DNA from 3 places in the Hymenobacter baengnokdamensis genome. Region 2 is predicted to be linked to each of the others. Evidence: riboswitches for the same ligand, from Rfam matches in the RefSeq annotation. Region 2 holds a riboswitch; each other region holds the start of a gene.
The links. A riboswitch is a leader RNA that binds a small molecule or an ion and turns the genes downstream of it on or off. The one in region 2 is predicted to bind S-adenosylmethionine.

Region 1: it holds a riboswitch for S-adenosylmethionine, as region 2 does, so the genes downstream of both, F6X24_RS17520 (phosphoadenylyl-sulfate reductase) here and F6X24_RS05715 (O-acetylhomoserine aminocarboxypropyltransferase/cysteine synthase family protein) in region 2, are expected to answer to the same signal.
Region 3: it holds a riboswitch for S-adenosylmethionine, as region 2 does, so the genes downstream of both, F6X24_RS15320 (amino acid permease) here and F6X24_RS05715 (O-acetylhomoserine aminocarboxypropyltransferase/cysteine synthase family protein) in region 2, are expected to answer to the same signal.

Annotation. Positions count from the first base shown of each region.
Region 1 is NZ_CP044285.1:4,108,027-4,118,382, forward strand. Features, by position in the region: gene F6X24_RS17505 (Ig-like domain-containing protein) at 1-4,028, shown strand, start outside; gene F6X24_RS17510 (PID-CTERM protein-sorting domain-containing protein) at 4,115-4,300, shown strand; gene pruA (L-glutamate gamma-semialdehyde dehydrogenase) at 4,475-6,142, shown strand; SAM riboswitch class I at 6,347-6,458, shown strand; gene F6X24_RS17520 (phosphoadenylyl-sulfate reductase) at 6,739-7,497, shown strand; gene cysD (sulfate adenylyltransferase subunit CysD) at 7,600-8,496, shown strand; gene F6X24_RS17530 (sulfate adenylyltransferase subunit 1) at 8,546-9,928, shown strand; gene cobA (uroporphyrinogen-III C-methyltransferase) at 9,952-10,356, shown strand, end outside.
Region 2 is NZ_CP044285.1:1,339,610-1,349,965, forward strand. Features, by position in the region: gene F6X24_RS05695 (hypothetical protein) at 1-98, shown strand, start outside; gene F6X24_RS05700 (S66 peptidase family protein) at 112-1,014, opposite strand; gene F6X24_RS05705 (carboxylesterase family protein) at 1,163-2,404, shown strand; gene metX (homoserine O-acetyltransferase MetX) at 2,466-3,503, opposite strand; gene F6X24_RS05715 (O-acetylhomoserine aminocarboxypropyltransferase/cysteine synthase family protein) at 3,587-4,972, opposite strand; SAM riboswitch class I at 5,335-5,450, opposite strand; gene F6X24_RS05720 (LysM peptidoglycan-binding domain-containing protein) at 5,673-5,972, opposite strand; gene F6X24_RS05725 (copper resistance protein NlpE) at 6,151-6,561, shown strand; gene F6X24_RS05730 (lysylphosphatidylglycerol synthase transmembrane domain-containing protein) at 6,597-7,721, opposite strand; gene F6X24_RS05735 (TonB-dependent receptor domain-containing protein) at 7,824-10,356, opposite strand, start outside.
Region 3 is NZ_CP044285.1:3,569,370-3,579,725, reverse strand. Features, by position in the region: gene F6X24_RS15340 (glycosyltransferase family 2 protein) at 1-312, shown strand, start outside; gene F6X24_RS15335 (DegT/DnrJ/EryC1/StrS family aminotransferase) at 365-1,507, shown strand; gene F6X24_RS15330 (Gfo/Idh/MocA family protein) at 1,517-2,542, shown strand; gene F6X24_RS15325 (DUF6056 family protein) at 2,547-4,028, shown strand; SAM riboswitch class I at 4,081-4,192, shown strand; gene F6X24_RS15320 (amino acid permease) at 4,425-5,876, shown strand; gene F6X24_RS15315 (TIGR03643 family protein) at 5,972-6,247, shown strand; gene kaiC (circadian clock protein KaiC) at 6,567-8,018, shown strand; gene F6X24_RS15305 (circadian clock KaiB family protein) at 8,089-8,373, shown strand; gene F6X24_RS15300 (lipopolysaccharide biosynthesis protein) at 8,384-9,865, opposite strand; gene F6X24_RS15295 (DUF7033 domain-containing protein) at 9,896-10,356, opposite strand, start outside.

The DNA.
Region 1 (10,356 bases), 1.7 Mb from region 2:
TCGGCACCACCACGGCCTCGGCCGGCGGCAGCTTCAGCTTCACCCAGCCCACGGCCCTGGCCCAGGGCGCGCACACGGTGCGGGCTACGGCCCAAACCAGCGGCTCGGCCGTGAGCCCCAACTCGTCTACCATCACCTTCACCGTCGACTCGGTGCCCCCGACCGTGGCCATCAGCTCTGCGGCCGGTGCCAGTGGCAGCAGCACCACGACCTCGCCCATTCCCGTCACCGTCACCTTTTCGGAGGCCGTAACGGGCTTCTCGGCCGCGGGCGTGACCGTGAGCAACGGCTCGGTTGGCACCGTTAGTGGCTCGGGCGCCACTTATACCTTCAACGTGACGCCCACCGCGGCCGGCCCGGTAACGGTGAACGTGCCCGCCAACGTGGCCCAGGACCAGGCCGGCAACGGCAACACCGCCGCCCCCCAGTTCAGCATTACGTATAACCTGCCTACTACCACGGTGGCCTCGGTGACGCGCAGCCTTAACTCGCCCTCACCCACGGCCATGACCCAGGTAAGCTACCAGGTAGTATTCGCGGCCAGCGTAACGGGAGTAACGACTTCCAATTTCTCGGTCACGAATGGGGGCAGCGTTAGTGGTACTTCGGTTAGCAGCGTGAGCGGCTCGGGCACTACCTACACGGTGGTAGTAAACACTGGCATCGGCGACGGCACGCTGCGCCTGAACGTAGCAAATACCACGGGCATTACGCCCACGGTTTCGAACGTGCCCTACACCAGTGGAGAGAGTTTCACCATCACTAAGAGCTTCGCCGCTGCCCCACAGCTGACGATTGTCGGCACGGGCGGCACGGGCTCCGACGTAACGGCCTTCGTGGACGTGGTGCAGGTACTCAGCAGCGGCTCGCCGTTTGCCAATGCCCTGCAAAACCCCAGCTTCGAAACCCACGACGCATTAGCCAACGGCAACTACGGCTACAACCCGACCGGTGCCAGCTGGACGTTCAATGCCCAGTCGGGCATTGCCAATGCGGGCAGTGCCTTTACGCCGACTACCCCCATACCGAATGGCATTGCCGTGGCTTTTGTGCAAAGCACCGGCAGCGGCCAGATGCAGCAAAACGGCCAGCTGCAGCAAAACCTGGCTCTGCCTACCGGCAATAGCTACCAGGTGAGCTTCCAGACTGCCCAGCGCGTGTGCTGCACCACGGTAGACCAGGCACTGAACGTATTCCTGAACGGCGTGTTCATCGGCACCATTCAGCCGAGCAGCAGCGGCTATTCCACCTTCACCTCGGCTACCTTCTCCGTGACGGCCTCGGCCCTGACCGCCAGCATCAGCAGCACGGCCGGCGCCAGCGGCGGCACCACGGGTACTTCGCCCATTCCCGTCACTGTCACCTTCTCGCAGAGCGTAACAGGCTTCTCGGTGGCGGGCGTGACGGTGAGCAACGGCTCGGTTTCAGGCTTCGCGGGCTCGGGCACCACCTACACGTTTAACGTAACACCTTCGGCTAACGGCCTGGTGACAGTAAACGTGCCGGCCGGAGCAGCCACCGATGCCAACAATACCCCTAACACGGCTGCCCCCCAGTTCAGCATTACGTACACGCAGCCGGTGACGGCAGCGCCGGTGGTGAGCAGCCCGGCCAATGGCAGCTACGCCACCACTACGACCCCCACCTATGGCGGCACGGCCGCGGCTAACTCGACGGTAACAGTGTACGTGGACGGCTCCAGCATCGGCACCACCACGGCCTCGGCCGGCGGCAGCTTCAGCTTCACCCAGCCCACGGCCCTGGCCCAGGGCGCGCACACGGTGCGGGCTACGGCCCAAACCAGCGGCTCGGCCGTGAGCCCCAACTCGTCTACCATCACCTTCACCGTCGACTCGGTGCCCCCGACCGTGGCCATCAGCTCCGCGGCCGGCAATCCGACGACGACCTCGCCCATTCCCGTCACCGTCACCTTCTCGGAGGCCGTAACGGGCTTCTCGGCCGCGGGCGTGACGGTGAGCAACGGCTCGGTTGGCACCGTTAGTGGCTCGGGCGCCACTTATACCTTCAACGTGACGCCCACCGCGGCCGGCCCGGTAACGGTGAACGTGCCCGCCAACGTAGCCCAGGACCAGGCCGGCAACGGCAACACCGCCGCCCCCCAGTTCAGCATTACGTATGCGCCCATTACGTTCACTACCTGGACGGGTAACGTCAGTGCCGACTGGTATACCGCAGGCAACTGGACGGCTGGTGTGCCCACCACCACACTCGATGCCATTATCCCGACCGGAACACCCCGGTATCCACTGATTGCAGCGGGCACGGCTTCGGCTAAAAACCTGACCATTAATAGCGGAGCCAGCTTCACCCAGACCGGCGGCACGCTAGACGTTCGCGGCGACCTGACCAACAACAGCACCTTCGCTGCCACGGGCGGTACGGTAGCGCTGGGCTCGACTGCCCTGGCCAACATCCTGGGCAGCAGCAACACCCGCTTCTACAACCTGACCATTGGGGCCAGCGGGGCGCAGTCGAGCACCTCGGCCAGCACCTCGGTGCAGCGCCTGCTCACGCTCAACGGCAACTTCGCTACCAACGGCAACCCGCTCACGCTGCTTTCTTCGGCCAGCGGCGATGCCCTAGTGGTAAATAATAACGGGGTAGTAACGGGCACGGCTACCGTGCAGCGCTACATCGACCCCAGCCTGAACCCAGGCCTGGGCTACCGTCACTATTCAGCGCCAGTGAGCAATACCACGGTGGCTGACCTGACGACCAGCGGCTTTACGCCCGTGGTAAACCCGACCTACAACACGTCGGCTACGCCTACGCTGGAGCGGCCTTTCCCCACGGTATATGGCTACGACCAGAGCCGACTCTCGCTCACCAACAGCTCGGCGCTCTTCGACAAGGGCTTCTTCTCGCCCAATGCCCTGAGCGACCCGCTCGCGGTGGGGCAGGGCTACACGGTCAATATTGGCGCGTCGGAGCTGGTGGACTTTATGGGTACGCTCAACAACGGCAACCTGACGCTGAACCTGGCCAGCAACCGCAGCACCTACCCCAACGATGGCGGTTGGCAGCTGCTAGGTAACCCCTACCCCTCGCCGCTCGACTACAGCCTGGTGGCCCCCGCCGACCGCCCGGGCCTTGATGCCGCCATCTATGTATTCAGCAGCACTGCCCAGTACCAGGGTCAGTACCGCAGCTACGTTAATGGCATCGGTGGCAACCCTGTGCTGCCCTCGGGCCAGGGCTTCTTTACGCGGGTAAGCAGCGGCCAGACCAGCGGCTCGCTCACTTTCCGTAATAGCCAGCGCCTGACTTCGCCCAACGGCACTACGTTCCAGCGCACTGCCGAAACCCGGCCCTTGGTGCAGCTCACCCTGAAGGGCACGAGCGGCAATGCCACGGACGATGCCTACGTGTATTTCCAGAACGGCGCTACCGATGGCTTCGACGCGCAGTATGATGCCGTGAAGCTGCCCAACACCTCCGGGCTGAATCTCTCGACCAGCATCACTGGCCAGCAGCTGGCTATTGATGGCCGCGCCGAGTTGGGTGCCAGCCAGCGCGTAGTACCCCTGGCCGTGGGCGTGCCCGCCGCAGGCAGCTACACGTTCACGGCCGCCCAGCTGCTGAACCTGACCAACGTGCCGGTGTACCTGCGCGACCTGCAAAGTGGGGCCGTGGTCGACCTGGCCCAGCAGTCGAGCTACCAGTTTACGGTAACCAACGCCACGGCCCTGATTACCGGCCGCTTCGAGCTGGTATTCTCGCCGCAGCAGGCACTGGCGACGGTGTCGGCCGCCCTGGCCCAGCAAGTTGCCTTGTACCCGAACCCGGCTAAAAAGCAGGCGTTCGTGGAGCTGCCCGTTAGCCTCGGCCGCCAGGCCGTAACGGCCACGCTGCTCGACGCCGTAGGCCGCGAAGCGCGCACGGTAGTGCTGCCCGCTCAGGGTGCTGCTCCCCATCAGCTCGACCTGACGGAACTGCCTACCGGCATCTATATGCTACGCCTAAGCACCAGTGCTGGCGTGGTAGTGAAGAAACTCGTGGTAGAATAACTCCACGGCCTGGTGGGCGGCCGGCAAGCGTCGGTTGCCCACCAGGATTCTTTGGTTTAATGTATCCAGCTTTTCACTTTCTCCTTATGCGCTACTACCTGGCTTCAGCCTTTATTCTGGTCACGCTTCTCGCTAAGGCCCAGGCCCCCGGCTCGGGTGGCCCGGCCCCTCAGGACCCCACCGCCGTGCCCCTCGATGGCGGCGCTTCACTGCTGCTGGCCTCGGGCGTGGCCTATGGCCTCAAGCGCCTGCGCGCCCGCCGCGCCCGCTAAAGCAGGCCAGCATTTATTACATAGTCTTTTTTTAATATAAAAGCCATTCAGCTGCTGTCAAAGCAGTTGGGTGGCTTTTATAGTGCGGCCCAGGTGGCCTGCCGCATGGCTCCGGCAGTAGCTGTTACCTTTGCGGTCTGCTTCTCACCAGCCTTACCCCCGCCCCTACTGCTTATGTCCAACGCCTTTTTCCGAGTTCCTACCCCCATCAACGAGCCTGTTAAAGGCTACGCCCCTGGCTCGCCCGAGCGCATCGAGCTGGTCAAAGAGCTAAAGCGCATCAAGCAGGTGGAGCGCGACATTCCGATGCACATCGGGGGCCAGGAGGTGCGCACCGGCCGCACCCTGCCCCTGGCGCCGCCCCACGACCACCGGCACGTACTGGCCCACTTTCATGAGGGCGATGCCAGCCACGTAACCCAGGCCATCAATGCTGCCCTGGCCGCCCGTCACGCCTGGGCCAGCCTGCCCTGGGAAGAGCGCGCCGCCGTTTTTCTGAAGGCCGCCGAGCTGCTGGCCGGCCCCTACCGGGCCCGTATCAACGCGGCTACCATGCTGGGCCAGAGTAAAAACGCATTCCAGGCCGAAATTGACGCGGCCTGCGAGCTGATTGACTTCCTGCGCTTTAACGTTTATTTTGCCCAGGAAATCTACCGCCAGCAGCCCGAGTCGTCGCCCGGCATGTGGAACCGCCTCGAGCACCGCCCGCTCGAAGGCTTCGTGTTTGCCCTCACCCCGTTCAACTTCACCTCCATTGCCGCCAACCTGCCCGCCTCGGCGGCCCTGATGGGCAACGTGGTGGTGTGGAAGCCCGCTTACCCGCAAATCTACTCGGCCCAGGTGCTGATGGAGTTATTTCAGGAAGCCGGCGTGCCGGCCGGCGTCATCAACCTCATTTACGTGGATGGCCCGGTAGCCGGCGACGTTATTTTTAAGCACCGCGACTTTGCCGGTATTCACTTCACGGGCTCGACCAAGGTATTCCAGACTATCTGGCAGGAAATCGGGCAGAACATTCACCTCTATAAATCTTATCCCCGCATAGTGGGTGAAACCGGCGGCAAGGACTTTATCCTGGCCCACCCCTCGGCCCATGCCAAAGCCGTGGCCACGGCCATCACGCGCGGCGCGTTTGAGTACCAGGGCCAGAAGTGCTCGGCCGCCTCGCGGGTATACCTGCCTTCCAACCTCGCTGACGAGATTCTGGGCTACGTGAAGCAGGATTTGGCTTCGATGAAAATGGGGGATGTGGAGGATTTTACCAACTTCATCAACGCCGTTATCACCGAAGCCAGCTTCGACAAGCTGGCTAAGTATATCGACGGCGCCAAAGCCAGCACCGAGGCTGAGATAATTGCCGGCGGCGGCTACGACAAGTCGAAAGGCTACTTCGTGGAGCCGACCGTTATCCTGGCCAAAGACCCCAAGTACGTGACGATGTGCGACGAGCTGTTTGGCCCCGTCGTGACGGTGCACGTGTACGACGCGGACCAGTTTGAGCAAACCCTCGACGTAGTAGACAGCACCTCGCCCTACGCGCTTACCGGGGCCGTCTTCTCGCAAGACCGCTACGCTATCGACCTGGCTACCAAGAAGCTGGTGAACGCGGCCGGCAACTTCTACATCAACGACAAGCCGACCGGCGCCGTGGTCGGTCAGCAGCCCTTCGGCGGGGCCCGGGCCTCGGGTACCAACGACAAGGCCGGCTCGCTGCTCAACCTGCAGCGCTGGGTGTCGCCCCGGGCCATCAAAGAAACCTTCAACCCGCCCACCGAATATCCTTATCCGTTTATGGGGGCCGCGCCCAAAGAAGACCTGAACCTCGACAAAGGCGGGTTTTAGCAGCGCGGGCCGGGTAGCGCGCTGCTGTCGCTAAACCAATTGGCCATCTCCGGGCTTATATTACTTGACACTCAACGGGCGGCTTCTCTAACGAGGAGCCGCCCGTTGAGTGTCAAGTAATTAGCTATTTATTTTTGTTCGTTTGGAATTTTCAAAATTCCTATTATACCTTTGCGCCATCAATTCCTCTTGCCAGAAGGATTGTTTTTATACAGAGGCGTGGAGAGATAGGCTCGACGAACCGCCGGCAACCATTGGGCATTCCCAAACGGTGCCAACCGAAGGTCAGCGCAGCTAAGCGCTGACGATATAAAAACAAGTTGCCGTGTGCTGCTCTAACAACTTCCCCTCTACGACCACCTCACTTGCTGCTTTACAGCATGGGTGTTGTTGTATGTGCCGCCCCGCCGGAATGCCGATGCGGGCTATGCGGAGCTGTTAAGGCCACTTAGCGTGGCCACAGCCGGCCGGCTATCTCACCATTCGGGTCATTAACGCACTCCCGGGCCTTGCTATGCCTGGCCGGAGCGCCCCGTTGTGCCGGCCTCGTTTTTTTCTGCGATTTCCATCGCGAAAATCCCCTCCCCTTTTACTTTATGGATGCTATTCTCCAGGCCCGGGTCGATGACCTGCGCCGGTACCTGCCCGAGCACTCGGTACCCGAAACGCTGGCCCTGCTGGCCGACCACTTTCCCGGCCGGGTGTCGTTTTCGACGTCTTTTGGCCTGGAAGACCAGCTAATCAGCCACTTTATTTTCGAGCACGAGTTGCCCATCCGGGTATTTACCCTCGATACCGGCCGCAACTTTCAGGAAACCTACTCTACCTGGAACAAGACCCTGCAGCGCTACGGCCAGCCCATTGAAGTAGTTGCGTCACAGGCCGCTAGCCTCGAAAAGATGCTGACCCGGAAAGGGCCCAACAGCTTCTACGAAAGCATCGCAAACCGTCAGGAATGCTGCCACATTCGCAAGGTGGAGCCGCTGGCCCGCGCTCTGGCCGGCCAGCAGGTGTGGATAACGGGCATCCGCGCCGAGCAGTCGGCCAACCGCCAGCATATGCACCGCGCCGAGTGGGACGCCGGCCACCAGCTCCTGAAAGTACACCCGCTGTTCGACTGGACCTGGGAGCAGGCCTGGAGCTTTGCGCAGGCCCACGGCATTCCGGTTAATCCGCTGCACCAGCAGGGCTTTGTGAGCATTGGCTGCGCGCCCTGCACCCGCGCCATTGCGCCGGGCGAAGACTTCCGGGCCGGCCGCTGGTGGTGGGAAAACGCCGACGCCAAGGAGTGCGGCCTGCACCATACGCTCGGGCACCAGGGCCTCGACCCGGTAGTGGAGCGCCTACCTGGCTAGCGCCCCTTTAGCACGCCAACCAGCTGTCGTTACAGCCCTACGCTTGCCATAACGGCAAAGTCAAACGGCAAAGTCAAACGGCAAATAAAACATTATTTATCAATGGATTACCTAGACAGGCTCGAAGCCGAAGCTATTCATATTCTGCGCGAAGTAGCCGGCCAGTTTGAGCGGCCCGCGCTGCTTTTTTCGGGGGGCAAAGACTCGATTGCCCTCACACGGCTGGCCGAAAAGGCTTTTCGGCCCGGCAAGTTCCCGTTTCCGCTGGTGCACATCGACACGGGCCACAACTTTCCGGAAATCCTCGATTTTCGGGATGAGCTGGCGGCCACCCTGGGCGAAAAGCTGCTGGTGCGCAAGGTAGCAGACACCATTCGGGAGCGCGGCCTGCGGGAGCCGGGCGGTAAATACCCCAGCCGCAACGCCTTGCAAACATATACTTTATTAGATGTTATCGAAGAGTTCGGGTTTGATGCCTGCATCGGCGGGGCGCGGCGCGACGAGGAAAAGGCCCGCGCCAAGGAGCGGATTTTCTCGGTGCGCGACGAGTTTGGACAGTGGGACCCGCGCCGCCAGCGCCCCGAGCTGTGGAACATCTACAACGGGCGCATCCAGAAGGGCGAAAACGTGCGCGTATTCCCTATTTCCAACTGGACCGAGCTGGACGTTTGGAACTACATCCAGCGCGAAAACATCAGTCTGCCAGCCATTTACTTCTCGCACGAGCGCGAGTGCGTGGTGCTGCCCAGCGGCCAGCTGCTCGGCCTGAGCGAGCACCTCAACCTCGACGATACCGACGAGATAGTGAGCCGGCGCGTACGCTTCCGCACCGTGGGCGACTCGACCTGCACCGCCGCCGTGGAAAGCGACGCGGTCACCATCGACGACATTATTCAGGACCTGCTGCTGGCCAAAGTGAGCGAGCGCGGCGCCACGCGCCTCGATGACAACCTCTCGGAAACAGGTATGGAGGACCGCAAGCGCAACGGGTATTTTTAAAATTAAATGTGAGGAATGTGGGAATGTGAAAGATATGACCAAGTAAGCCATGGGTCTTTCCCCGGCACCGGCTTCGTTTTTCAACTTTCTCAAATACCCATTTTCACACTTTCACATCTTTCACATTCAGCGCATTACCAAAATGGATATTCTTCGCTTTATCACCTGCGGCAGCGTCGATGATGGCAAGAGCACGCTCATCGGCCGCCTGCTCTACGACAGCGACTCGGTTTCGCTCGACGTGCTAGCGACGCTCGAAAAGCGCCGCGCCGGCAGCGGCGACGTCGACCTGGCCCTGCTCACCGACGGCCTCAAGGCCGAGCGCGAGCAAGGCATCACGATTGACGTGGCGCACAAGTACTTCACTACGCCGCGCCGCAAGTTTATCATCACCGACGCGCCGGGCCACGTGCAGTACACCCGCAACATGGTGACCGGGGCCAGCAACGCCGACCTGGCCATTGTGCTGGTAGATGCCCGCCAGGGCGTTATTGAGCAAACGCGCCGCCACACGCTGCTGGCTTCGCTGGTAGGCATCCGGCACTTTGTGCTGGCCGTGAACAAGATGGACCTGGTGGGCTACGAGGAAAGGGTTTTTCGGCAGATTGTGGCCGACTACCAGCTCATTGCCGGGCGCCTGCATTTGCCCGAAGTGGTAGCCATTCCGCTCAGCGCCTTGCAGGGCGACAACGTGGTGCGGCCTTCCCGACACCTGCCCTGGTACACCGGCCCGAGCCTGCTCGACCACCTGGAGCGCGTGCCGGCCGAAGCCGATGCCAACCCCCACGAACCGCGCTTTCAGGTGCAGTACGTCATCCGGCCCCAGACCGAGGAGCTGCCCGACTACCGCGCGTACGCCGGCCGCATTCAGAGCGGCCGCTACCGGGCCGGCGAGCGCGTGCGCATTTTGCCGTCGGGCCTCGAAACGGTGCTCGAAGCCATTGAGCTGAACCAGCAGGAAGTAGCCTCGGCCGAGGCCCCGCAATCGGTGGTGCTGCGCCTGCGCGACGATGTAGACGTGAGCCGGGGCGATTCTATCGTGCCGCTGAGTGCGCCGCCCGCGCTCACCCGCGAGCTGGAAGCTACGCTGTGCTGGATGGATGAGCGCCCGCTCAAAGCCGGCCGCAAGCTGCTGATTCAGCACCACGCCGCCGTGGTAAAAGCGGCCGTAACCACCATTGTTGACCGCACCAACGTGGCCACTTTCGAGCGCGTAGCCGCCGACGAGGCCCAGCTCAACGATATCGTGCGGGTGCGCCTCAGAACTGCCCGTCCGCTGGTGGCCGACACCTACCGCGACAACCGGGCCACCGGCGCCTTTATTCTGGTTGAGGAGCAAACCGGCGCGACGCTGGCCGCTGGCCTCATTACGGCTACCGACCCCGAAGCCTTCGCGGCGCCCGCCGAAAATCCGCTGGCGTTCAGTATTTAATCGTTTTTAGCTCGCCTTTTCTTATGGCTGATTACTCATCCTTTATCCCGCGCCTTACCGTTGTTGGTGCCGGCCCCGGCGACCCCGAGCTGCTTACCCTCAAGGGCGCGCGGGTGCTGGCGCAAGCCGACGTGGTGCTCTACGATGCCCTGGCCAACGCCGAGCTGCTGACCCACGCCCGGCCCACCGCCCGGCGCATCTTCGTGGGCAAGCGCCGGGGCTTCAAAGCCCTGGAGCAGGAGGAGATTAACGCCCTCATTGTGAGCGAGGCCCGCCGTTACGGACACGTAGTGCGGCTCAAGGGCGGCGACCCGTTTGTGTTTGGCCGGGGCCGCGAGGAAATGCTGTATGCCGCTGCCCACGGCCTGGCTACGGCCTACGTGCCCGGCATCAGCAGTGCCGTGGCCGCCGCCGGCCACGCGGGCATT
Region 2 (10,356 bases):
GCACGCCCCAAACCCAGGCCATGACCGTAGCCTGGTACACCTTTGGTGGGCTGGTAGCCGGTGCCGTGGCCCAGGCCCTGCGGAAGGCGCGCAAATAATATAGGAAAAAGTCTATTGAAGCAGGTGGCTGCCCGTGGAGCCTACCGTGAGGGTGGCGGCCCGGCCTATTATCAGGGCCTGGTTATCAGCTTCGTGGCCGGTAGGGAAGCCGTAGCCTACCGGGAAACTATAGCGTTGGGCGTAGTGGTCGATAATCTCATAAGCCGTCTGGCCGAAAGGAATAGCGTTGTCACGCATCTGCGAAAAATGGCCGACTACCAGTCCGGCCAGGCCAGTTAGCTGCCCGCTGCGGTGTAGGTGCAGCAGCATGCGGTCGATGTGGTAGAGGTACTCATCCAGGTCTTCGAGAAATAAGATGCGCCCCGTGAAGCTGGCCTGCGAAGAAGTGCCCGTGAGCGTATGCAACAGGCTGAGGTTGCCGCCTACCAGCTCGCCCTGGGCGGTGCCGGCCCGGTTAAGCGGGTGCGCCGGAGCGTCGTAGCGAAGCGGCTCGCCAAACAGCGCGCGGCGCAGGCTTTGCACAGCAGCCTCGCCCCCGGCCTGGCCAAACAGCCCCGGCATCACGCTGTGAATACTCTGGTAGCCCAGGCGCAGTAAATGGCTGTGCAGCACGGTAATATCCGAAAAGCCGGCTAGCCATTTCGGGCTTTCGGCAAAGCGACTGAAGTCCAGCTCATCGACCAGCCGGGCCGTGCCGTAGCCACCTTTGGCGCACAAGATGGCCCGAATGCCGGGGTCGTCGAGCTGGCGCTGCAAGTCGCGGCGGCGCAGCGCATCCTCACCGGCAAACTGGTGGTGGGTAGCCTCAATACTCTCGCCCAATATTACCTCCAGGCCCCAGCTGGTGAGTAGCTGGCGGGCAAAGCTGACCTCGGCCGTGCTGATTTTGCGGGCCGTGGCCACGATGGCCACGCGCTGGCCGGCTTGCAAAAAAGGAGGAGCAATTGAGGGCATAAACACGTCGTAGAAGCTGAGGGGCCAAAGTTCATACACAAACCCTAGCCAGCAGGCCAACCTTGCGTACAAAACGTCCGTTGGCAGTTACGGACCTTTTTACTCTTCTCACGCTCAGGCTGGTCGCGCAGCGGCGACATTTATCTCTATGAAACGACTGCTCTACTTTTTACTGACTTTTCTGCTGGGGGCAGCCCCGCGCCTGGCTTCGGCCCAGCTGGCACCCATCGACACCACCGGCGGGCGCTACTACCGGCCGGTTTTTTCGAATGTAACCGTCACGAGCAACGTTGCTTACGGCTCGGCTACCAAGTATGATGGCACTACCCAGCAGCTGATGATGGACATCTATGAGCCCGCCGGCGATACCGTAAAGCGCCGGCCGCTTATCATCTTTGCCCACGGCGGCGGCTTTGTAGCGGGCAGCAAAATGGATAGCTACCCGGTAGCTTTTTGCACCCGCCTGGCCAGGCTGGGGTACGTGACGGCGAGCATCGAATACCGACTTGGTTTTGCCTTCACGGGCTTTGCCGCGCCGGCCGATACGCCCAAGATTGCGCAGGCCGCCCTGCGGGGAGCCCAGGATATGAAAGCCGCCGTGCGGTTCTTTCGCAAAGATGCCGCCACGGCGCGTATGTATCGAGTATTCAGTAATTACATTATTGTGAGCGGCTCGTCGGCCGGCGCCTTTGCGGCCCTCGAAACCGGCTATCTCGATAAAGCCAGCGAAGTGCCCAGCTACCTCGACCTCACGGCGCTGGGGGGCGTGGATGGCACCAGCGGCAACCCCGGCTACAGCAACGCCGTGGCCGCCGTGCTCAGCTTAAGCGGCGCTACCGAAAGCCCGAACATCATAGAGCCCGGTAACGCGCCGCTATGCAGCGTACACGGCACCCGCGATGCGACGGTTCCGTATTTGCAGGGCCGCATTGGCTCGCTGCTGCCACCTAAGTATGTGTATGGCAGCGGTCGCCTCAACCCCCGCGCTACGGCAGTGGGCATCCGCAATACCCTGCGGCCGCTAAAAGGGGCCGACCACGTTCCTTTTGAAACCAATGCCGCCTACGCCGACACGGTTTTCTGGACCGTGCGCGACTTTTTACGGCCGCTGCTGCGGCTGCCCGGTACGGCTTTGGCAACGCGTACGGCCAGTCCGGCGGTGCCTATTGCCTTCGCCTATCCCACGCCCGCCCGCGACGCGGTGCAGCTTGCCCTGCCCGAAAACTGGCGCGACCTCGGCGAAGCGCAGCTAATCGACCTGACCGGCCGCGTAGTGCAGCAGCTGAAGCCCCAGTCCCAGCAGCTGCAGCTGCTGCGCGGCAGTCTGGCCCCCGGTATCTACTCGCTGCGGTTTGCCGGGCAAACTCCCACGCGGGTGGTATTCGAGTAGCTGCGGCGAATAAAGCCTCGTGCTTTTCCCCACTCAAATCCTTTTGGATTTCCGGTGCCGCTTACTCAGCCGCCGCGAGCTGCGCGGCATAGAAGTGTTCCAGATGCTGGGCTATCTGGTTGACTTCCAGTAAGAAGCCGTCGTGCCCGTAGCCAGAGTCCAACTCGCCGTAGGTGGCCCCGGTAATACCGGCTGCCAGCTCGCGCTGCTCACTAAGCGGAAACAGCACATCGGATGTAATCCCCAAAACCAGCGTGCGCGCCCGGATGCGGGCCAGCGCGGCGGCCACGCTACCGCGCTGGCGGCCTAGGTGGTGCGTATCCATGGCCCGGCTAAGGGCGACGTAGCTATACGCATCGAAGCGGGCCACGAGCTTATCGCCCTGGTAGCGCTGGTAGCTGCTGGCGCGGTAGTCGCGCAGGCGAGGGTCGTCGGCCTCATCGGTTTGGGTGGCCCTGTACGCCTCGTAGCCACGGTAGCTGAGCAGGGCGGTAGCGCGGGCTGCGCGCAGGCCCGCGCTACCGCCCTGCTCAGCGTGCGCCAGGTACGTAGGGTCGGCTTCGATGGCCAGCCGCTGTGCTTCGTTGAAGGCAATGCCCCAAGCCGAGTGCCGGGCATTGGTAGCGATAACGGCCAGGTGCTGCATCTCCTCGGGCTGCGCAACGGCCCATTCCAGCGCCTGCTGCCCGCCCAGCGAGCCACCGATGAGCGTATGAATCCGGGCCAGCCCCAGGTGTTGGCGCAGCGCCTCATGCGCGGCGGCCAGGTCGCGGATGGTGAGCAAAGGAAACTCCTCGTAGCGCGGGGCGCCGGTAGCGGGGTCGGGGCTGAGGGGGCCAGTGCTGCCATAGCACGAGCCCAGCACGTTGGCACACACGATAAACCAGTTAGCCGGGTCAAAAAAACAGCCTGCTCCGAATAGGCCGGCCCACCAGTCCAGCACGTCGGCGTTGGCCGTAAGGGCGTGGCACACCCACACCACGTTGTCGCGGGCCGCGTTGAGCTGGCCCCAGGTGCGGTAGGCTACCCGAGCGCCGGCCAGCGTCGCGCCGCTTTCCAGAGGGAAAGGGTCCGGTAGTAATAATATATTATTTTTCATATACTAACAAAATAACGTAGCCCGCAGCGGGCACGGGGACTTTTTCAGAAGCCTCCGTGCCCACTGCGGGCCAGCAACTCGGGCTACACCTCCAGCGGCTGGGCGTGCTCGGCTACCGCTTCCGGAACAGCGGCGGCTTCGTCGGCCTCGCCCTGCGGGGCGGCCTTGGTAGCGGCGGCTATGGCCTGCTCCAGGTCGGCCCGAATATCTTCGAAGTGCTCGATGCCGACCGATAGGCGCAGCAGCGTCGGCGTCACGCCCGAGGCCAGCTGCTCCTGCTCACTCAGCTGCTGGTGGGTGGTAGCCGAAGGCTGAATGATGAGCGTCTTGGCATCGCCAACGTTGGCCAGGTGGCTGATAATCTTTAGGTTGTCGATAAGCGCAGAGGCAGTTTCCTTGCTGCCGTGCAGCGCAAACGACAGCACGCCGCCGAAGCCCCGCTTCAGGTATTTGGCCGCGTTTTTATGGTGCGGGCTGCTGGGCAAGCCAGGGTAGTTGACGCTGGCCACCTGTGGGTGCTGCTCCAGCCACTGCGCCACTTTCAGGGCGTTTTCTACGGTGCGCTCCACGCGCAGGCTCAGGGTTTCGACGCCTTGCAGCAGCAAAAAGGAGTTGAACGGACTAATAGCCGGGCCGAAGTCGCGCAGGCCTTCCACGCGGGCGCGAATGATGAAGGCAATATTGCCAAACGGTCCGTTTTTACCGAACACATCGTTGAAAACCAGGCCGTGGTAGCCTTCGCTGGGCTCGGTAAACTGCGGGTACTTGCCGTTGCCGAAGTCGTAGGTGCCGCCGTCCACAATCACGCCCCCAATGCTGGTGCCATGCCCGCCAATCCACTTCGTGGCCGACTCTACCACAATGTGGGCGCCGTGCTCAAGGGGCCGGAACAGGTAGCCGCCCGCCCCAAAGGTATTATCAACTACCAGCGGCAGGTCGTGCTTTTTGGCCACGGCTGCAATGCGCTCAAAATCAGGCACACTGAAGCTGGGGTTGCCAATAGTTTCGACATAGATAGCGCGCGTTTTCTCATCAATGAGTGCTTCCAGGCTGTCGGCGTCGTCGCCGTCGGCAAAGCGCGTCTCAATGCCCAGGCGCTTGAAAGCCACCTTAAACTGGTTGTAGCTGCCCCCGTAGAGGAACGAGCTGGAAACCAGGTTGTCGCCGGCCTGGAGAATGTTGTTGAGGGCAATAAACTGTGCTGCCTGCCCCGAGCCCACGGCCAGCGCCGCCACGCCGCCTTCGAGCGCCGCAATGCGCTGCTCGAATACGTCGGTAGTAGGGTTCATCAAGCGGGTGTAGATGTTGCCAAACTCCTTCAGGGCAAACAGGTTGGCACCGTGCTCGGCGTTCTTAAACACGTAGCTGGTAGTCTGGTACAGGGGCACTGCCCGCGAGCCAGTGGTGGGGTCGGGCTGCTGCCCGGCGTGCAGCTGAAGGGTGTCGAAATGCAGTTTCTGCGTAGCCATGAGGGGGAAGAAATTAAAAAGTGAGTAAGCTGGAAATCAGGTAGAGAAAGCCTGGCTACTACTTTCGGAAAACTTCTTCCGTAATCAAAAAGCTGATTATGAGGCGCATAACTAACGGTGTGTGGCGCAGCGCGCCCCGGTGCCGGCCTGCTCACGCACGGCCCGCAGTAATTAGTACCCGCGAAGAAGGAAAGGGAGTGCCGGGCCGAAAGGCTTAGCCTTGGCAACAACAGCACATTCGCATTCGCCGGGCGGGGCTGCCAGAGCCGGCCAAAGCAGAAGGGGAACGGTGGCCGCGGCCGCGCACGAAAGTGCCGGAAGCGGGGAAGACAGCGGAGGAGAATGCGTGTGGCATGGTACTCGATTTATAGCCCCCCGGGCTGCGTGGCAGCTGCCGGGGTAGGAATTGGCACCTTTCAGCTAGTGAAGGTTGCCAGCGGGTCAGGGAGCCTAATCTCTCGCCGCTTCTGTATAAAACTTACAATAACTGCCCCGCCTGCTGCGGGGGAGTACCGGTTTGGTAAGCGCAAAGATAGGGGCAGCGACCGGTTGCGCAAATTTTTTTGCTGAAAGCTGCGGAATAATTCTGAAAAGCCGGCGAACATCCGAAACAGGGCCGGGAAGACCGGGGTCGTTTATAAACAAAAAGGCCACCCCAATGCTGGAGTGGCTTTTCTCACCTTTTTTCTGCAAAAAGTACCTAGATACTAGGTAGGGTTAACTCCTGGCCCACTTCAATGTGGTCGGGGTTACTGCCGATGATGGCCTGATTGGCCTCGTATATCTGGTGCCACTTGGCGGCATCGCCGTAGTGGTTTTTAGCAATCTTGGAGAGCGAGTCGCCGCTTACAACCGTGTAGGTAGTGCCCGCAGCGGCAGGGGTAACCCCAGCCGCGTTGTTACCGAAAAAGTCGGTACCAGCGCCGGTGCCAGCAGCCGGCTGCGCGGGGGCAGCGGGCTTTTTGTCACCCTCATTATTTAAAAAATCGAGCAGGCCCATGCGACAAGTGCAGTTAAATGAGTGTGAAAGAGAACAGAATGCCCAGGCGGGCAGGGTGCCTTGGTGAGCTTTTTACGGCGGCGGACTGATAGGGTTACCACGGATAACTAAAAAAATAAGGATGCGTAAGCACAGCCATACCAACGCCGCTTTTCTTCACACCCTTTCCCCTTTTCTCATGAATCTTTCACCCGTTTCTTTCCGGTCTTATTTTGCCTCGCTGCTGAGTGTGCTGGCTTTGCTAGTTATGGTTTCGTCTTGTGGCAGCGATAAAGGCAAAGTGGAGGGCGTGAGCATGCTCTACGGCTCAAGCAGCAAAGTGTGGGTAACCGACAAGCAGACCGATGCCGCCGGCGATAAAGTGAAGCAGGATGCCGCTGCCCAGGACATGGAGATAAGCTTTGCCTCGAATGGCACGTATGCCGGCACGCAAAGCGGCAAGTACACATTCGACCAGGCCGCCAAAACCATTACCCTCACTCCTGAGGGCAGCCCTACCAGCAACACGTTTAACGTAGAAACCCTGACCGACAGCAAGCTGACGCTGGTAGGCACCAGCGGGGCCAAGCTGATGCTGAAAGCAAAGTAGCACGTACTGGCTGATTACGAAGGGCTTATGCCCGCCTATTGGCCTCGCTCCGTTATCGGGGCGGGGCCTTTTTTATGGCCCCGGCCAGCGAGCCAGCGGGGCAGGTAGGCCACACCCAGCGCCAGGTAGAAGTAGTACGTCACGATGCGGTAGAGCAGCACCAGGAAGCTCGTCATGGCAGCCGTGCCCATAAAGCGGCCGAAGAACGTCGGAAATGCGCCTTCGGCAATGCCCGCGCCTCCCGGCGTAATGGCCAGCAGCAGAATAACTTTGTAGGTGATGTTGCGGGCGAAGATGAACAGAAAGGTGCCGGTAGTCATGGGGGCGAAAGCGGCGATGAGGCAGCCGATAACGGCGTAGCGGGCCGTCCACACAAAAGCCGTGCTCAGGCAGGCCCGCCACCAGTAGGCCGCGCCCGCATCGCGCAGCTGGGCCGAGGCATTAACCATTTCCTGCCCCTGGCGGTAAGCCAGCCGCCGAAACCGCCGGATGAACCGCAGGGAAGTAAGCCGCACCAGCAACCGCCGCACCGAATGCGGATTCACAAACAAGGCGTAAAGAAGCAGGCCCGCGTAGGCCGACACGGCTACATAGCTGAAAATGAATAGTACCCGTAGCGTTTGCACAAATGCCGACTGCAGGCCGTGCGGGTACAGGCCATCGGCGGCGAGCCACACCACCAGGGGCACCATCAGGACATAGTAGAGGTTATCGAGGAAAGCCGTTACGATGGTGTAGGCCAGCGCTTTGCCCAGCGGAATGCCTTCGCGGGTGAGAATGACCGGCGCGGCCGCCGTGCCGCCCGCGGCCGAAGGCAGCACGCAGGAGGCAAACTCCCAGACTACAATTACCGAAAAGGCCTGCCGCCAGCTTAGCTCGCGCTCCGAGATGCTGCGTATTCTATATATATACCCCAGGTCGCGGGCCCAGAGCACCAGCAGCGTGATAAAGAGCCATTGCCATTTGGCATGAAGCAGCGGGGCGAGGTCGCCGGGCTTGTAGGAGCGCCAAAACAGAAAGGCTACTACGCTCAGCCCAATCAGCGCCGGCAGCACAATGCGCGACGGCCGAAGCTGCCGCATTAAGTCGGCTTCCTGGCGGGCATGGGCTGGGGGCGGAGTAGGCGAGGCTGGCAGCATAGGCAGGGAAAGGTCGGGCAAAAATACTGCCGCTTGCCCGGCCCGCTTGCCGGCTCCTGAAAAAGCCCTGCCGCAAGTGCTGCGGCAGGGCTTTTTAATCAGAGCATTAAAGCAAGTGGCCGGCTACGGGCGCCCGCCTGGACTACCCGCCGGGGTGATGCCGCCCGGCGAGGTAGTGCCCGGCGAGGGCGCATTGGCCGGCGTGCTGTTGACGGGCGCGGCGGCCGGCGTGCGGGGCTTCACGGCCGAGCTGTCGGCGGGCTGCTGGGTAGCGGGCAGGCCAGGGCTGGCCGGAGTTGTAGCGCCGGGCGCGGCGGAAGCCGGGCGGCCGGTAGTGCCCGCCGGGTAGGCCGCCTGGTTACGCAACTGCTGGAGCGAGTCGGCCGGAATGGTGCGGCGCGTGGAGTCGGTAGCGCTGGCCGGACGGCCCCCGCCGCCGGGCCGCTGCCCGGCGCCCGGATAACCACCGGGGCGTCCGCTACCCTGGCCGTTTGGCCGGCCGCCTCCCTGGCCGCCGGCACCACCAGCACCACCAGCGCCGACGCCGCCCAGGTCGCCGCCCAGGCCACCACCCGTATCGCCGCCTTCTTTCAGGTCGTCGTTGTTGACGCCCTTGCCGCGGCGCCCGGTGTCGCCGGCCGTCAGCTTGCCAATGCGGTAGCTGAAGTTAATTTTAAAGTTCAGGTTATGAATAACGTTGGTGCTGTTCTGGGTCAGCACCGGGCCGTTGATGGGCACGTTCGTGCCGTTGTACTCGTAGCTGTCGACATAAGGCGTCGAAACGTCGGTGTGGATGCGAATCTGGCCGGTGAAGAAGTTCTCCGCCCCGAAGCCGATGCTGCCCCGCTTCTCGGCAAAGCTCTTCTGCAAGCTCAGGCTATAGATACCAAAGCCGCTCTGGTAGCCCTGGAGCTGCACCTGCTGGCCCCGGTAAAAGCCAAAGAGCTGCAGCGAATAGCTGTTGCCCAGGTCGTAGGAGCCGAAGGCCCGGGCATTTATCACAAAGCCCTGGTTGCTGGAGTTATAGAGCTTGCTTTCATCGTTGTTGCGCAGCACGGCATAGTATACATCCGTGCTGGCATTGAGCGAGAGCTTGCCCGAGTTGGCCCCCGCGAAGAAGCTGCCGCCATAAGCGTTTTCGGTGCCCGCATTGCGGAAAGTGCTTAGCAGCGCGCCCTGGATGTGGTTGGGGTTGAGTGAGTCGGGCAGGGGCACCCGCACGGTTTGGATAGCGCCGGTGGTATTGCGCATGAAGGCCGTCAGGTTCAGATTCACCTTCTGCTTTACGGTGGTGCTGTAGCCCAGCTCGTAGTTGTTGGTGTACTCGGGCCGCAGCGTGGGGTTACCGGCCGAGGCGTTGAGCGGGTTGCTGGCCTGCACGTTGGGGTTGAGGAACTGCAGCGATGGCCGCTGAATACGGCGGTTGTACGACAGCTTCAGCACGTTGCCGTTTTCCAGCTTGCGCGAAAAGTTGACGCTCGGCACCAGCACCCCGTAGTTGGGAATAGCAGTGTTGGTGAGCACGCCTTTGTTATTGGTAAAGTCGGCCGAAATGGTCGTGTACTCGAAGCGCGCGCCCGGTTTCAGGGTAAAGCCTTTAGGCAGCCCGATGGTGTAGGTGGCGTAGGCGGCCGTTATGTTCTGGCGGTAGAGAAACGAGTTGTTGAGCGAGGCACTGCCGGCAGGTGGCTGCAACGACGGGTCGTAGAAGTAGCTGTAGTCGCTGCTCACGCGCCGGACGATGTCCTTGGCTCCGAGCTCCAGCAGCTGATTTTTGACGGTGGGCGTCTGGTAGTCGAGCTGGGCGGTGGATTCCTGGTTGTAGCTGTTGTTGTCGTTGCCCAGCTGGCCGAGATACTTGCCTTTCGACAGGTCGCTGGGGTCAAATACGCTGTTGGTGAAGTTGTTCGTCTGATTGTTGCGGCTAAACAGTGTCAGTATACTCAGCTCGCGCTGCTCGGTTTGGTAGGTGTGGGTAAAGTTGAGGCTAGCATCAATGGTGTTCGACTGATTGGTCGAAACCACATCGCGCAGCGAGTTGGCGGTCAGCGAGCCGCCGTTAGTGCCAATGCGGCTCAGCAACCCATCCTGGTAGTTGTCGGAGTTGCGCACGCCGTAGGCCAGCGAGCCGGCCAGCGAGTTATGCTTATCGAAGTCGTAGGTCAGCCCCAGCGTGTAGCGCCCAAAGGCATCGCGGCGCCGGGTATCGGCCGACTGCTCCACCGTGGTGCGGTCGCCATTGGTCAGGCTGATGCTATTCTGAGTGTTCTCGAAGCTGCCCGGCTGATTGTAGCTGGTGCGCCCAAAGCCGCCCAGCGAGACGCCAAACTTGCCGTTGCGGTAGTTGCCGTTCAGGCCCAGGTTGCTGGCCCGCATGCCCGCGCTGGTATTGATGCCCAGCGAGCCGCCTCGCAGGTTGTCACTCTTCGTAACGATGTTGATAATGCCGCCCGAGCCTTCGGCATCGTATTTGGCCGAGGGCGAGGTAATCACCTCCACGGTCTGAATCTGGTCGGCCGGAATCTGCTTCAGCGCGTCGGCCACGCTGCTGGCCGCGATGGTCGAGGGCTTGTTATTAATCAGTACCCGAATATTGCTTGAGCCGCGCAGGCTCACGTTGCCATCCAGGTCCACGCTCAGCAGCGGCACGCGCTTG
Region 3 (10,356 bases), 2.2 Mb from region 2:
GCCGGCGTAGTCGTGCAGCACCTCGATAACCCCGTGCTGCACGATGGCCTGGAGTCGGCCACGGTTTTTCTGGAAAAAAGCCGGCAGGCGGTGCATAATCTGGCGCAGGTGCTCCGCACCGATGGACTGGGCGCCGACACGCGCCTGGCGCGCACCGCCCGCCGGCTGCGCCGGCTGGGGCTGGCGCGTGCCGCGCTGGCCGCCCTGGCTAAGCTGGAGCCGGCTTTGCAGCGCAATTTACTGTCGCCCCGGCCCGATTTGCGCGCCCTCGACGCCTTGAAGCTGCGCTGGCTGCTGCAAGAGCTGGGTTAGCTGGCCGGTGCCAGTATCTTTGGTCTTCGGCGAATCCTTAAAAACAGCTAGCTTGCCTGAGTTACTACCCATTCATTTGCTCGATTTGGCCGCCGAGCATGCCCCTTACCAACCCGAGCTGGATGCGGCCTGGCAGGCAGTGCTGCGCGAAGCGGCGTTTATTCAGGGTCCGGCCGTGGGGCAGTTTGCCGCCGAGCTGGGCGCCTACCTGGGCAATGCCCACGTGGTGCCCTGCGCCAACGGCACCGATGCCCTGACCCTGGCCCTCATGGCGCTGGAACTGCCGCCCGGCACCGAAGTTATCGTACCGGCGTTCACCTACGTGGCTACGCTGGAGGCTGCCGCCCTGCTGGGGCTACGGCCGGTATTGGTTGATGTGTTGCCCGATACGTTCAACATAGACCCCGCAGCGGTGCGGGCCGCGCTTACGCCGCGTACCGGGGCCGTGGTAGCGGTGCATCTATTCGGGCAATGCGCTGATTTAGAAGAATTAAACGCTATCTGCCAGGAATCGGGCGTGGCCCTTGTCGAAGACAATGCCCAGGCGCTGGGTGCCACGTTTACCTTCGCCGGCGGCGAAACCCGCTACGCCGGTACGGTAGGTGAGGTAGGCACGACCTCCTTCTTCCCGAGCAAAAACCTGGGTTGCCTGGGTGATGGCGGTGCGCTTCTTACCCGCGATGCGGGCCGCGCTGCTCTACTCAAACAGCTGGCCAATCACGGCCAGAGCCGGAAATACTATCATCAGCGCATTGGCCTCAACTCGCGCCTCGATACCCTGCAAGCCGCCCTGCTACGCGTGAAGCTGCGGCACCTGCCCGCCGCCCAGGCCGCCCGCCAGGCCATAGCCGCCCGCTACGACGCGGCGCTCGGCGGTATTATCGGCCTACAGCTACCAGCCCGCGACGCGCGCAGTAGCCACGTTTTTCACCAGTACACGATTAAAATGACTGGAGCCGACCGCCGCGACGCTCTGCAAGTGCATCTGCAACAGCGCAGTATAGCTAGTGCGGTTTATTACCCATTACCGGTGCATCAGCAGCCAGCTTATACTTATTTGTACTATAAGCTGGGTCAGTTTCCGGTGGCGGAGAACTTATGCGGGCAGGCTTTGTCGCTGCCCGTGCATCCGTGCCTGACGCTGAATCAGCAGGAATACATTATTGCCAGCCTGCATACATTCTTTGATGTTTGATTCAGTCTTGTGAGCGACTACCTATCTCCCGTACGCTTCGTTATCTGCGGCGTGGGCCACATCGGCCGGCGGCACGCAGCTTTAGTAGCGCGCCATGACGGAGCGGTGCTAGCGGCCCTCATAGACGTGCGCGAGGACTTGCGCGCCGGTCTGGCGGCCGAATTCCCCGGCGTACCATTCTACTCTTCACTCCAAGAATACCTGCAAAGCGGACCCGCCGCCGACGTGCTCACCGTAGCTACGCCCAATGGCCTGCACGCCCCGCAAGCCATTGCCGCCCTCCGGCACGGCCTGCACGTCGTTGTTGAAAAACCCATTGCGCTCCATAAAACGGACGCCGAAAGTATTGTGCATACGGCTTTGCAAACCGGCCGCCTGGTGTTTGGGGTGATGCAAAACCGCTACTCGCCGCCCGCCGCCTGGCTCAAGCAGGTGGTAGGAGAGGGCCGGCTGGGTCAGGTGTTTCTGGTGCAGCTCAACTGCTTCTGGAACCGTGATGCCCGCTATTATCAGGCCGGCGGCTGGAAGGGCACGCAGGCGCTCGATGGAGGCACGCTTTTCACGCAGTTCAGTCACTTCGTAGATTTGCTTTATTGGGTGTTTGGTGATATTACCAACATTTCGGCCCGCTTCCGCGACTTCACGCACCAGGGAATTACCGAGTTTGAGGACAGCGGCCTGGTCACCTTCGACCTTGTGCGCGGCGGCAGCGGCACGCTCAGCTACAGCACCGCCGTGTGGGACCGCAATCTGGAAAGCTCCCTGACGGTGGTAGCCGAGCGCGGGGCGCTGAGAATCGGCGGCCAGTATATGGATAAAGTTGACTATTGCCACTTGCAAGGGTACGCCATGCCCGCGCTGCCGCCGACCAATCCATCCAACGACTATGGCCCGTACCAGGGCTCGGCGGCCAACCACGTGCAGGTGATTGAAAACGTGGTCGCTACCGTGCAAAAGCGCAGCTTTGCCACCACCAACGCGCTCGAAGGCCTGAAAGTGGTGGAAATAATCGAGCGGATTTACGCCCTGCGTTGAAAGAATGTCTATTGCCCAGACTCCTCAAGCTGCTAGTTGGCGCCGGCTGCTGCGCCGCGTGTGGCCCTGGCGGCGCTGGCTGCTGGGTGGGCTGCTGGCCTTATTACTACTGCCTTATGTGGCGCTGTGCCTGTATAGCCAGCCTTATTGGGACGACTACGACTACGCGGCGCTGGCGCGGCGCGTGGGGCAGTGGCCCGCCCAGCGCTACCTGTATATGCATTTCACGGGCCGCTATTTCACCCTGCTGCTCACGCGGCTTAATCCGCTTGCGTATGGCTGGCTGCCTGGGTTTAAGTGGTTGTCTTTGGGCTGGCTGGGTGCTACGCTTGTGGTGCAGGCCCTGGCGCTGCGGGTGTTGGCGCGGCAGCGCCTGAGTTGGCGCGCGGCGGCCGGCTGGTCGGGGGCGCTGGTATTGGCGCAGCTCTACGTGATGCCCAGCCCATACGGGGCATTCTACTGGTTTTCGAGTGCCGTAGTGTATCAGGTGCCGGTTATTCTGGCGATGCTGTTTCCGGTGGCGGCCCTGCAGGCAGGGCGTGCGCCGCATTTCGCCGGGCGGGCCGCCTGGTACGCCGTGGCCGCGCTGGCCCTGCTGGGCATGGTAGGGAGTAACGAGCTGGCGTTGCTGCTGGCGGCCTGGTTTCTGGGCTGGTGCTGCTGGCTTAGCTACCGCCGCGCCAGCTACCCGGCCCTTCGCCGCTGGCTGGGGCTGGCGGCCGTGGCGCTGGCGGGCGCGCTGGTAGTGGTGCTGGCCCCCGGCAATGCTATTCGCTTACAGCACGAAAACCCCGGCCTGGCTATTCCGCTCTACAAGGTTGCCGGCCGGGCTCTGGCCCAAACACTGCTTTTCCTCACCGAGCCCCGGCAACTCACGGCGCTGCTGGTACTGCCCGTATTGCTGGCCCAACCGGCATATCGCTACCGGCACCTGCGCCCCGCCGGCCTGCGGCTGTCGGCAGGTCAGGGCGTGCTGTTTGTGCTCGGGGGGCTAGGGCTGCAAATGCTGTTTCTGAGCTTCACGGCCTGGGGCTACCCGGCCGCTCGCACGCTTAATTTTTTGTGGTTTAGTTTGTTGGCCAGCTGGCTGTTGGTAGGGTGGGCCACGCTGCCGGCCGAAGGGCCGCGCCGGCCTGGCCCGCTGCTGCGCCGCCTGCGGCTCCCGGTGCTGCTCTATGCGGCGCTGCTGGCGGGCGGCGGTACCGAGCGTGCGGCCTGGCGCGAATTACTCGAAAATGCCCCCGCCTGGCAGCGCCAGCAAGCGGCGCGCACGGCGGCTATCGAAGCGGCAAAGCAGGCCGGTGCCCGCGAGGTGAGCGTGGAGCCGTTACGCGGCATTCATCCCCAGAATGTGCTCATTATCGGTGAAACGCTCAGCCCGGATGCCCGCGCCCGCTACAACCAGGACGCCGCCCGGTGGTACGGCCTCGACTCCCTGCGGCTCAGCCGGCCGGGCCTAGAGCCAGCCAATGTGAACCTGCATTAGCCAAACTTGTAGCTACCTTTGCCCTGTCAAGTCTGGCTTACGGCCCTGCTTGTTTTTATACCGAGGCGCTGAGAGATAGGCTCTGCGACGCGCCGGCAACCCCCGCCCCGTGGCGGAACGGTGCCAACCGAACGGCGGCCAAACTATGGTCGCCCCTATAAAAGCCCGTGGCCTTTTCTGTTTTGCGTTCTGGTTCCTGCTGCTCAACTTTTGGCGTATCGCTGTGCGCTGCCCGGCCCATCACAGGCGGTTGTTGTTGTTGAGTAGTGTAAGCGTAAGCTTGTCAAAAAGCCGGTTTTAACTTTTTAGTGGGTTGACTACGACCGGCCGGGCGCGACTGCGTTGCGGCGGGCGGGTCTGTTTAAACGCAAAATATAGATTTTGCGCTATGTTATGATGCTGAAAAAATCTCTGGAGCTGCTGCGGCAGGAAGCCGCCGAATCGGGCACGGGTACGCTGAAGCGCAGTCTGAACGGCGTGAGCCTCATTGCCCTGGGTATCGGGGTTATTATCGGAGCGGGGCTGTTTTCGCTCACCGGCATTGCGGCGGCCAACAACGCGGGGCCGGCCGTTACGCTTTCCTTTATCGTGGCGGCCGTGGGCTGCGCCTTCTCGGCGCTGTGCTACGCCGAGTTTGCCGCGCTGGTGCCCGTGGCGGGCTCGGCCTACACCTATTCCTACGCCACGATGGGCGAATTATTTGCCTGGATTATCGGCTGGGACCTCGTGCTCGAATACTCGGTGGGGGCCGCCACGGTCGCCATCAGCTGGTCGCAATACCTGCTCAAGTTTCTGGGGAAATACGGCCTGCACCTGCCTGCCCAGCTGGTGCTGTCGCCCTTCGAAACGGCTACCCTGGCCAACGGCTCGGTGGTGCACGGCTACGCCAACTTTCCGGCCATGTTTATCGTGCTGGCTATCACGGCTATCGTGGTGCGCGGCACCAAGGGCTCGGCGTGGTTTAATGCGCTGGTAGTGGCGCTGAAGGTGGCGGTGGTGCTGGTTTTTATCGCTTTAGGCTGGAAATACATTGACCCCGCCAACTACCATCCCTACATCCCGGCCAACACCGGCAAGTTTGGCGAGTTTGGTCTGAGCGGCATCTTGCGCGGGGCCGGGGTTATCTTCTTCGTGTTCATTGGGTTCGACATCGTAGCCACCATGGCGCAGGAAACGAAAAATCCGCAGCGCAATATGCCCATCGGCATTATCGGCTCGCTGCTGGTGTGTACCGTCCTGTTTGTGCTGTTCGGACACGTACTCACGGGCCTGGCCAATTACACCGAATTTAAAAACAGCGCCGCGCCCGTGGCCATCGCCATCGACAAAACCCCCTACGCCTGGCTGACTTCAGCCGTGATTCTGGCCATTCTGGTGGGCTACACGTCGGTAATTCTGGTTGATTTGCTGGGGCAGTCGCGGGTATTTTTCTCCATGTCGAAAGATGGGCTGCTGCCGCCCGTCTTCTCGCGGGTGCATCCCACGTTTCGCACGCCCATGCATTCAAGTCTGCTCTTAGGCTTGTTTATCAGCTTGTTTGCGGGCTTTGTTCCTATCTCAGTGGTGGGTGAGATGACGAGTATCGGCACGCTGCTGGCCTTCGTAATGGTGTGCCTGGGCGTCATCATCATGCGCCGCACCAACCCCGATGCCCCGCGCAGCTTCCGCACGCCGTGGGTGCCGCTGGTGCCCCTTCTGGGCATCGCCACCTGCGTGCTCATGATGGTGTCATTACCCTGGGAAACCTGGCTGCGACTAATTGTGTGGCTGGCAATTGGATTGGCCATCTACTACGGCTACGGCCGCAAGCATAGCAAATTGCGCCGGCAAGCCGCCCACAACGAGTAGCCGGCCGCTATTCCGTAAACACTTTTCGGCCTCCCGCGCTTATAAAGAAGCCGCTTCGGTAACTTACCGGAGCGGCTTTTTTGCTACCTATAAAAATGCCGCTGACAGCGCCGCATATCGACCGCATTATTGAGATGGCGTGGGAAGACCGCACGCCTTTTGAGGCAATAGCCGCGCAGTTTGGCCTCGGCGAAGGGGAAGTAATCCGGCTAATGCGCCGGGAGCTGAAGCCGGCTTCCTGGCGTTTGTGGCGGGCCCGCGTGCAAGGCCGGGCAACTAAGCACCGGGCTAAGAGCCTGGTCGATGATGCGCGCTTTAAGTCAAATCTGCAGCGGGTAATTTCGAAAAATAAAATTTCGAAGCGCCCGTAATGGCATGACAGTCAGGCAAGCCCCTCGGTTTCTAAAAAAATAACCTGATTTATAGTAGGTTAAGGTAAGAGGGGGCATGTTTTTTGCCAGAGCGCCAGCATAGCTGCTACTGGTATTTAGTCGGGGTTTTCTCGCCGTGATACGGCCCGGTATTCCATTCTGCTCTCAGGCAGTTAAAAGTCAGGTAGTGTGGCGGCTGGGTTTGCAGCTGACTACCAGCTGCGGCTAGCTGCTGCCCTCGTTCGCTTGGGTGTTTACAAGGCTTCCCCAGTTCGGGCGCAGGTCTATTTATCCTTTTCCGCAGCATCGCGGCCGTTTTATGAGCATCAAAAAACTTCTGACCGGCATCACGGCCTTCGACCACATTTCGGCCGGTGGCCTGCCCTACGGCCGCACCACGCTTATTTCGGGTAGCTCGGGCTGCGGCAAAACGCTATTCGGGGCGCAATTCCTGGCCATGGGTATTCAACTTTTCAACCAGGCGGGGGTATTTGTCACATTCGAAGAGCAGGTCGAGGATATTCGTATCAACCTGCGCACGCTCAACTGGGACATCGACGGGTGGGAGCGCGACGGCAAATGGGTATTTGTCGATGCCTCGCAGAAGGATGACGATACGATGCTGGTGGGCGACTACGACCTCAGTGGCTTTCAGGTGCGTCTGGAATATGCAATTACCAAGTGCAATGCCAAGCGCGTGGTGCTCGACTCTATCGGGAGCGTGTTCACCGAGTTTCAGGAAATGAATACCATTCGGCACGAGTTGTTTAAAGTGACGCTGGAGCTGGGCCGCCTCGATACGACGTCTATTATTACCACCGAGCGCACCGAAGAATACGGCAAAGTATCGCGGCTGGGCGTGGAGGAATTTTTGACCGATAACGTAATCATTCTGCGCAATGTGCTGAGCGACGAAAAACGCCGGCGCACCATCGAAATCCTGAAATTTCGGGGCAGTACGCACGAAAAAGGCGAAAACCTGTTCACCATTCACCCCGAGCAGGCGATTGTGATTATCCCACTGTCGGCCATGGATTTGAAGTACCGCTCGTCGAGCGTGCGCGTCACTTCGGGCATTGCCAAGCTCGATGATATGTGCGGCGGCGGCTTTTACCGCGACTCTATTATCCTGGTTTCGGGCTCCATTGGCGCGGGTAAAACGCTGCTGGTTGCCGATTTTATTAACGGTATAAAGGCCAAGCAGGAGCGTTGCCTGCTGCTGGCCTTTGAGGAAAGCCGCGAGCAGCTTTTTCGCAATGCCAGCGGCTGGGGCCACGACTTTGCTAAGCTCGAAGACGATGGCTTTCTGAAAGTAGTATGCATCTACCCCGAAGTATCTTCGCTGGAAGACCACCTGCTTAATATACAAGCGATTGTAAAGGATTTCAGGCCCGACCGCATTGCCATCGACAGCTTGTCGGCGCTCTCCCGTACCTCCACCGATAAAGCTTTTCGGGAGTTTATTATTGCCCTCACGTCGTTTCTGAAGCACCAGGAAATTACGGGTATGTTCACGGTCACTACCACCCTGCTTTCGGGCGGTACTTCCGACACGGAAGGCAATATTTCGCCGCTCACCGATACCATTATTCTGCTACGCTACGTGGAGATGTCGGGCGAGATGCAGCGCAGCCTGTCGGTGCTCAAAATGCGCGGCTCCAAGCACGACTCGTCGATTAGAGGCTTCACTATCAACGATAAAGGTATCAATATTGGTAAGCCGTTTATTGGTGTCAGCGGCATCCTGACGGGTATCCCAATTCGGAGCTAGTCGGCGCCGAGCGGGCACCATCCCATTTAATAAGCACCGTTAATCCGGCGTTATAGTTTTCGCATCTATTATGAGTGAATTTAATTTGCAGCTTTTCGTCAACGGCAAGAGTCACACTTCGGTGCAGGCCATTGACATCCTGAGCACCATCTGCCGGGAGCGCCTCGATGGGCAGTATGAGCTCGAGGTTATCGATATTCAGAAGCATCCCGACCGGGCCGAAGAAGCGGGCATTCTGGCCATTCCGACCTTAATCAGGAAGTGGCCGCTGCCCGTCACGCGCATTATTGGGGCGCTCACCGTGCGCTCGCGCGTACTGGCCGGGCTGGGCCTTTCCAGCCTCGAAGCAATGTAGGGTAGCGGCTTTAGCGCCTAGGTAGCCTGCGCAGCGCCTGCTGCCACAGCGCCGATACTTCGGGCACTACCCCCGTGGCCAGCAGCCCCGCTCCGTAGAGCAGGGTGAGCACGCCGCCCCTTAAGCATAGAGTAAGGTATATATTATCCGGTGCGGGCAACGCCCACGCTCCGGCCGCCGCACCGCTGGCCAGCAGCAAAATGTAGAGAATGCGCAAATCGAACGGCTGCCAGCCAAAGCTGTGCCACACAAACCAGGTGCGGGCCAGGTTGATGCCGGCCAGTGCCAGAGCATTCGAGATAGCTGCCCCGGTGAGGCCCAGGCGCGGAATAAGCAGGTAGTTGAGCCCGATAATACCCACCGACAGGCCCACATTGAAGAGCAGGTCGTAGCGGTAGCGCGGCGACGTAACCACGATAATACCGTTGACGCCCGTGATGCCGTCGGTGAGGCGGCCCGCCAGCAGCAACAGCACGGCCACGGTGCCCGCCGCATATTCGGGCCGGTGAATAAGCGAGTAAATAAAAGGTAAGTTGAGGGCAATCCCCAGCGCCAGGTAAGCGCCGAGCGCAGTAGTGAGGCGGGTGGTGCGGCGATAGAAATCGAGCATTTTCGCAGTGGCCCCTTCCTTCCAGTATTCAGCAATAAGCGGATAAGCCGTTTTGTACAAAGCCCGAAATGGCACCGCCAGTGCAGTACTGATATTGAGCGCAATGTTGTAGATACCCGCATCGGCGAAACTGTGCGAGCCCAGCATCAGCGAGTCGATGGTAATGAGTAGCGTGCCCGAAATGTTGCCCAGCAACGCAAAGCTGCCGAAACGTAGTAGCTCGCTCATGGGCCGCACCCGCAGCACTGCCCGCGTAGGCCGCAGGTGCAGCTCACCAATTACGGCCAGATACCCCAGCAGCAGCACCGATATACTCGCGTATGACCCGAGGTAAGCCAGCACGAAGCCATCAAATGAGAGCAGGCCCATGCCGTAAAGCAGCGCGGCGCCCACAATGAGCAGCCGCTGGAGCACGTCAGTAAGGAAAGAAGAGAACGAGGTGTGAAACAGCGACTTGGTATAGGCTTCGAGCAGGTTGTAGACCAGAATGCAAAGCGCGATGCCGAGCATGACCGCGTAGTGCGGCCCCAGCATAGCGGCATCGTGGGCGTACCAGCGCAGCACCAGCGGCCGGCCCAGCCACAGCACCGCCGCCACCAGCACAAATACGGCCAGCGGCAGCCCCAGTAGCAGCGGCAAAAACCCCGAATGCCCCGCCTCCCGGTTGCGGAAGTACGGAAAATAGCGCAGCGTTGTATTGGTAAAGCCCAGCGCCGATACCAGCGCGCCCATCGTGGCCAGCGACACCAGCACCGATAGGAGGCCCAGCTGCGCCGGCGCCAGCAGGCGCGGCAGCACCAGCGTAGTGTTGACGAAGCCAATGCCCAGCCCCACGTAAGAAATGACGGTGTTGCGCAGACCCTGGCGCTGAACGATACCCAACTCGGTGAATTAGAAATTAAGAATTAAAAACTAGAAATTGGGAGCGGAATCTTCGCTCGCAAACGCCTGCGATATTTCGTGGCCCGTCAAAAATGCCGCCCCCTGCTGGCGTAGGTGCGCCATAATTTCGTGGAATTGCTGCGGGCCGTTTTTCGTATTGGCCGGGTCGAAATTTTCGTTATGCCACAGTACAGAGGCCACGCCGCCGAAGCGTTTTATTTCGGCAAAAATGGGTTGGAGCGCGGGCAGAATCTCGGCTGGTTTTAGCTGCAAATAGTTCGGGTGGTGCAGCGTGGCGTCCATGACGTTCAGGGGAATTTCCAGAAACTCCGCCGCCTGACTACTGGTGAAATCGAACGGGTAAAATGGCTGGCAGTAAGAATTTCGAAAGCCAAAATATTCGGCAAACCCAAGCGTAGAATCGAAAGGGAAACCTGCTTTGTTTACGAGCGTGATTGTTTGGCGCGGTTCCCAGCTAAGGTAGTGAAAAC